Regions from separate parts of the Streptococcus sp. CF8_Ac1-9 genome, predicted to be linked through region 1. Evidence: predicted binding sites of a transcription regulator. Region 1 holds the regulator's gene; the other holds the start of a gene.
The links. The regulator HrcA, encoded in region 1, represses chaperone genes, less so after heat shock. The targets are predictions, from matches to a motif close to TTAGCACTCNNNNNNNNNGAGTGCTAA.
Positions count from the first base shown of each region.

Region 2: a site for HrcA is predicted at 1,508-1,534, ahead of groES (co-chaperone GroES). Genes of this name have one in related genera too.

Region 1 is NZ_JANCOY010000003.1:216,603-220,023, forward strand. It holds gene NML76_RS06925 (histidine phosphatase family protein) at 1-34, shown strand, start outside; gene NML76_RS06930 (M15 family metallopeptidase) at 24-797, shown strand; gene hrcA (heat-inducible transcriptional repressor HrcA) at 966-2,000, shown strand; gene grpE (nucleotide exchange factor GrpE) at 2,025-2,549, shown strand; gene NML76_RS06945 (hypothetical protein) at 2,560-2,787, shown strand; gene dnaK (molecular chaperone DnaK) at 3,031-3,421, shown strand, end outside.
Region 2 is NZ_JANCOY010000003.1:66,254-69,674, reverse strand. It holds gene groL (chaperonin GroEL) at 1-1,182, opposite strand, end outside; gene groES (co-chaperone GroES) at 1,204-1,485, opposite strand; gene NML76_RS06240 (hypothetical protein) at 1,615-1,908, opposite strand; gene NML76_RS06235 (PTS system mannose/fructose/sorbose family transporter subunit IID) at 2,008-2,862, opposite strand; gene NML76_RS06230 (PTS sugar transporter subunit IIC) at 2,846-3,421, opposite strand, start outside.

The DNA of each region.
Region 1 (3,421 bases):
AGCAAAACTTCTAGAGGGTAGCTATGACGAATAAGTATAGACGCGCAAGAAAAAAACGTAAGAAATGGTGGCCTTACCTATTGAGTTTCTTTCTTCTTGTGGTCCTTGGATCAGGAATTGGTGTTTACTTAGCGAAGCCAAACTTGTTTTCAGGGCTTCAGTTTTGGAAGGCTAAAAAAACAGCTGTAACGACTCCCTCTTCTTCTAAGAAAAAGGAAGAAAAATCAGATTTGCCAGCCGTTTCGACAAAAGACTGGCAGTTGATCTTGGTCAATCGTGATAATGTGAAGCCTGAGCTGAACCCACAATTAACAGATGTGGATGCTATCAAAGTGGATAGTCGGATTGTAGAACCAACTCGTCAATTTTTAGAAGCAGCTCGCAAAATTGCCCCAGAAGAAACCTTGATATCAGGCTATCGAAGTGTGGCCGAGCAAACAGAGCTCTATAATGAGCGTGTTGCGCAACTAGAGGCTAGCGGCCTTTCGCACGAAGAAGCTGAAAAGCAGGTGCAGACCCAGGTACAGGTCCCTGGTGCGAGTGAACACCAGACAGGACTTGCCATTGATATGAGTGTCGAAGCTGGCCAAAGTGATGAGTTGGGCATGCAGCTGGCTGCCATCGCACCGCAATATGGCTTTGTGCTTCGCTACCCAGATGGGAAGAGCAACATCACGGGTGTGAATTTTGAGAATTGGCATTTCCGTTATGTTGGCGTAGAAAATGCTCAGTATATGGCCAAGCATCAGCTAGTATTGGAAGAATATATTCAGCTATTGAAAAAAGCTGGCAAATAAGAGGAGATTCACTTCTCTAGGTCTTAAGAATGATTTTTAGCACTCTTGAAAAAAGAGTGCTAATTTTTTGGATTTTTCTCTTGACTTTCTTTTGGATGGGTGTATAATAGAATCAAGGTTTAGCACTTGAGTGTTTAGAGTGCTAAAAAATGAAAGAGAGGTGAGGTCATGGTTACAGAACGTCAAAATGAGATTCTCAATCTTGTTGTCGATATCTTTACCAAGACCCACGAACCAGTCGGTTCAAAAGCGTTACAAGATGTGATTCAATCCAGTAGTGCGACCATTCGAAACGACATGGCTGCCCTCGAAAAACAAGGCTTATTAGAAAAGGCCCACACTTCGAGTGGCCGCATGCCTAGCCGAGCTGGTTTTCAATATTTTGTTCAAAACTCGCTTGATCTAGAGTTGATTGATGAACAGGATGTCTACCAGGTGGTGAAAGCCTTTGATTTCGAAGCCTTTAAGTTAGACGATATCTTGGATGCAACGGCCAAGTTACTAGCCCAGATGACGGGTTACACTGCAGTGATTCAGGATGTTGAACCGACACGTCAGCGCTTGACTGGTTTTGAGACTGTTCCATTATCCAATCACGATGCCTTAGCAGTTCTGACCTTGGATGAATCAAAGCCTGTCACCGTCCAGTTTGCCATTCCAAAGAATTTCTTAACCAGTGACTTGGAAATCTTCCATCAGCTGGTTCAAGAGCGTTTCATTGGAAATACAGTCTTGGATATCCACTACCGCTTGCGGACGGAGATTCCACAGATTGTACAGCGCTATTTCAAGACGACAGACAATGTGCTGGATCTCTTTGATTACGTCTTCTCGCAACTATTTCAAGAACTGGTCTTTGTAGAAGGAAAGGTTTCATCCTTAACCTACGCCGATCTTCAGACCTATCAGTTCTTAGATAATCCCCAACACGTAGCTCTCGAGTTGCGAGGGGGAATGCCAGAAGACCAAATGACCCAGATCCTGGTTGCAGAATCCCAAGAGAAGGCCTTGAAAAATGTGACGGTCATTAGTCACAAGTTCCTAGTGCCTTATCGTGGGATGGCCCTCATGCATGTGATCGGTCCCGTAGAGATGGATTACAGGCGTGTGATTAGCCTGGTCAATGTCATCGGACGGGTACTGGTTATGAAGTTGACGGATTACTACCGTTACCTCAACAGCAACCATTATGAAGTAAATTAAGACCAAATGAAAGGGGTGTATGCCTTGACAGAAGATATCAAAAAAGAAGACGTGAAAGAAGAGGAAGTTGTCCAAGCAACTGAAGAAGTTGTAGAGGAAAGCAACCAACCTTCTGAGTTAGAAGAAGCACAAGCGCGTGCCGAGGAATTTGAAAACAAGTACCTTCGTGCTCATGCAGAAATGCAAAACATTCAGCGCCGTGCCAATGAAGAACGTCAACAATTACAAAAATACCGTAGCCAAGATTTGGCAAAAGCGATCTTACCATCACTGGACAACCTCGAACGTGCCCTTGCCGTCGAAGGATTGACAGATGATGTGAAGAAGGGCTTGGAAATGGTCCAAGAAAGTTTGGTACATGCTCTGAAAGAAGAAGGAATCGAAGAAATTCCAGCGGATGGAGCCTTTGACCATAACTACCACATGGCCATCCAAACCTTACCTGCAGATGACGAACATCCAGCAGACACCATCGCACAAGTCTTCCAAAAAGGCTACAAACTCCATGACCGCATCCTAAGACCGGCTATGGTAGTGGTATATAATTAGGAGGTAAGATATGTTAGATATTTTTGAAAAAAATAAGAAGCAAAATGAAGAATATCGTAAAACTGCACAACGTTATTACCAAGGAAAAAATATCTGTGATGAATGTGGTGGAACTGTGAATGTCTCTGTGTATATGGATGATTATGCTAATAGAGATGATGAATGGCTGGCTTGTCCTCATTGTGGGCATCAAGCTTATATTAGAACAAGTGGGATTGCTAGAGCAGAAAAAGGCTAGTTCCCTCTTGTCCGAAACGACACTAAACTATGAAAGAAAGATTAACATTGGATCGGTTTTGCCAATAGTGAGCGAAGCGAACCAAAGGCGATACTCTTCGCCGTGGCGGCATCTTCGCAAACTTTGAGACCTTAGGCTCAAAGTTTAGTCAAAGAGATTGACGAAGTCAAGCTCTGACGGCGTCGCCACTTAAGAAGAGTATCAAAAAGAAAAAAAGAAGATAAAACTTAAGGAGAAAAACATATGTCTAAAATTATCGGTATTGACTTAGGTACAACAAACTCAGCAGTAGCAGTTCTTGAAGGAACTGAATCAAAAATCATCGCGAACCCAGAAGGAAACCGTACAACTCCATCTGTAGTTTCTTTCAAAAACGGTGAAATCATCGTTGGTGATGCCGCAAAACGTCAAGCAGTCACAAACCCAGATACCATCATCTCTATCAAATCTAAGATGGGTACTTCTGAAAAAGTTTCTGCTAACGGTAAAGAATACACACCACAAGAAATCTCAGCTATGATTCTTCAATACTTGAAAGGTTATGCTGAAGATTACCTTGGTGAAAAAGTAACTAAAGCTGTTATCACAGTTCCTGCTTACTTCAACGATGCGCAACGTCAAGCAACTAAAGACG
Region 2 (3,421 bases), 150 kb from region 1:
GATACGGAGTTTCATTTCTTTCAATTCTGTTTCTGTTGCAGCACCAACCTTGATTACGGCAACACCACCAGACAATTTGGCCAAACGTTCTTGTAATTTTTCACGGTCAAATTCAGAGGTTGTGGTTTCGATTTGTGACTTGATAACAGCCACACGGTTAGCGATCGCTTCTGGGTTACCAGAACCTTCGACAATGACGGTACTGTCTTTATCGACTGACACTTTAGCTGCTTGCCCAAGGGCTTCAATGGTTGCATCTTTCAATTCCAAACCAAGATCGTCTGTAATGACTGTACCACCAGTCAAGATGGCAATGTCTTCTAGCATGGCTTTGCGGCGATCTCCAAATCCTGGTGCCTTGACAGCTACGACATTAAAGGTACCGCGGATCTTGTTCAAGACAAGTGTTGGAAGAGCTTCGCCATCGACATCATCTGCGATGATCAAGAGTGGACGGTTGCTTTGAAGAATGCTTTCCAACAATGGCAAGATTTCTTGGATATTTGAAATCTTCTTGTCAGTGATCAAAATGTATGGATTTTCAAGGTCTGCCACCATTTTTTCATTATCAGTGACCATGTATTGTGAAAGGTAACCACGGTCAAACTGCATGCCTTCAACGACTTCCAGTTCTGTTTCCATTCCACGTGACTCTTCAATCGTGATAACCCCATCTTTGCCAACTTTTTCCATGGCTTCAGAGATGTACTCACCGACTTTTTCAGAACGAGAAGACACAGCAGCTACTTGAGCAATGGCTTCCTTGCTCGATACTGGGATCGCATTGTTTTTCAAAGCTTCTACTGCTGTTGCAACAGCGGTCTCAATCCCACGGCGGATGCCAATTGGGTTAGCTCCTGCAGTGACGTTTTTGATTCCTTCACGGACGATGGCTTGAGTCAAAACAGTTGCGGTCGTTGTACCGTCACCTGCGATATCATTAGTCTTAGAAGCCACTTCTGACACCAATTTGGCACCCATATTTTCAAAATGATCTTCCAATTCGATTTCTTTTGCGATAGTTACCCCATCATTTGTGATCAAGGGTGAACCAAATGATTTTTCAAGAACAACATTGCGTCCTTTAGGGCCCAACGTAACTTTCACTGTATCTGCTAAGACATCGACACCACGGACCATTGCAGAACGTGCATCAGATGAAAATTTAATATCTTTTGCCATTTCTCTTACCTCTTTCTTCTCTTACTCTACAATTGCAAGAATGTTTGATGTTCCAACGATGGTGTAGGTTTCTTCCCCATCTTTCACTTCAATTCCTGCATGGCTTTCAACCAAAACGTGGTCTCCTGCTTTTACAGCTGGAGCAATGAGTTCGCCACTTAGGGTACGCACACCTTCACCAACGGCCACTACTTCAGCTGTTTTTGTATCAGCCTTGCTCGCACCTGCGAGGACAAAACCTCCAACAGTCTGTTCTTTTTCTTCTACTTTTAAGACCACACGGTCTCCTAATGGTTTTAACATGTTCATTCCTCCATACGTGTTTTTAGCACTCTCTATACGTAAGTGCTAACTTATGTTTCTATTGTATCACTTGGTCAGAAATAGTCAAGAAAAAAACACCTCAAAAATAAATGAGATGTTTCTAAAATATCAATTTAAAATTGTCAATTTTTGATTGAAATCATCGATCACTTTTTGAAGATTGATCCGCCCGCGGTAGATGCCATATCCAAAAACAATCATGCCTAAAATTCCAACCAAGGCTAGTAAAATCCCGAGGATCAAGAGTGGGAGGAAACTTTTGTGAAAGAGATAGATCAATACCACACCAATACTGGCAATGATAAAGAGTAAGCTGAACCAACGACCAAGGTTTTCAAGCATGTGGCGTTGGTACTTGATTTCTGTTTCATATCCATTGACAAGTTCTTGTTTTGTAACCATGGGATTCCTCCTGATAAAAATTGAGAATGAAGTGCAAGTAAAGGAGGTCAGTCCACTTCATTCTCAAAAACTCCTACTAGCAAATTTGTTTTTTTTACCTTAGTATTTAAGATGTGGGTCAAAGATACCAAGGGCAACACCGATCAAAGCCACTACAACGAGAAGTAACATGACTTTGTTTGGTGAAATTTTTTTCTTAGACATCAACCACCAGCAAAGAGTGATGAAGGCTGCTGTCAAGAGACCTGGATAAACACCATCGATCTTTTCTTGGATGTTCAAGAAGACTTTTCCTTCAGAATTCTTGAATTGAAGGGCTGTTGTAACAGATACCCAAGTAGCTGCTACGGCACCGATAACCATACCACCGACAACGCTGATCGCTTTACGAAGAGCTTGTCCTTTTGGTCCTACAAGGAATTCAACGGCTTTATCCCCTAATTGGTAACCTTTGAAGAAGGCAAAGCGCATACCAAAGTAGACTAAGAGGTTCCATACGACGATGTAGAAGAGAGCACCAGCGACGTTACCACCTTTAGAAAGACCAAGGGCAATCCCTAAGAGAACTGGGATCAAGGTACCAACAACCAATGAGTCACCAATACCAGCGATTGGTCCCATCAAACCGGCACGCATACCGTTGATGGTTTCGCCATCCACTGCATCTCCGTTTGCACGCGCTTCTTCCAAACCAGCTGTGATCCCTACAACAAGAGATCCAAGTTGTGGTTCAGTGTTGAAGAAGGCCGTATAGGTTTGCATAGCATCCTTTTGTTCTTCTTTTGTGTCATACATTTCTTCTACGATTGGAAGCATAGAAGTCAAGTACCCGAAGGTTTGCATATGTTCTTGAGAGAAACAAGTCAAATGACCATAATACCAATGATGGAATGCTTTTGCTAATGTTTTCTTTGAAATTTTCTTTCTATCAGCCATTTTAAATATCCTCCTCATCATCGTCTTGGTCCACCACTCCGGCTGGAGCAGCTTTCATCGATTTGATCACTTCAAGTTCATAGTAGATTACTGCAAAGATTAATGAAACAACGGCACTGGATACCAAGTTCAATCCGAGAGATTTTGCCAAGGTAAATCCAACAAAGAATGGAATGAAGTCAGTTGCTTCTGTAACAATTTGTTTCAACAAGATGGCAATACCGACACATGGGAGAAGAGCACCGACTGTAAAGAGGGCTTTCATCCAGTAACCATCCATAGGAAGGTATTGTTTCATCAAATCAACCATGTTTTCACCGTATTTGGTGATAATCATTGTTGGAAGGAAAGAGAAGAGGAAGTGAGAGATCCAAGGGTAAACCCAGTCAACTGCGTAGAGTTTTTTGAAGTTTCCTTCTTCAACGGCTTTCCAACCGATGTGTTGCCATACCAAGTTCATAGTAGCGGTACCGTAGAAAAGAACTGTACCGATTGTCCCAACGGCTGCACCGATTGGAGCTGCAGCTGCGGCGATTCCAGCTTCATCTGTGATGTTGTTGGCATGCACAAACAAGAT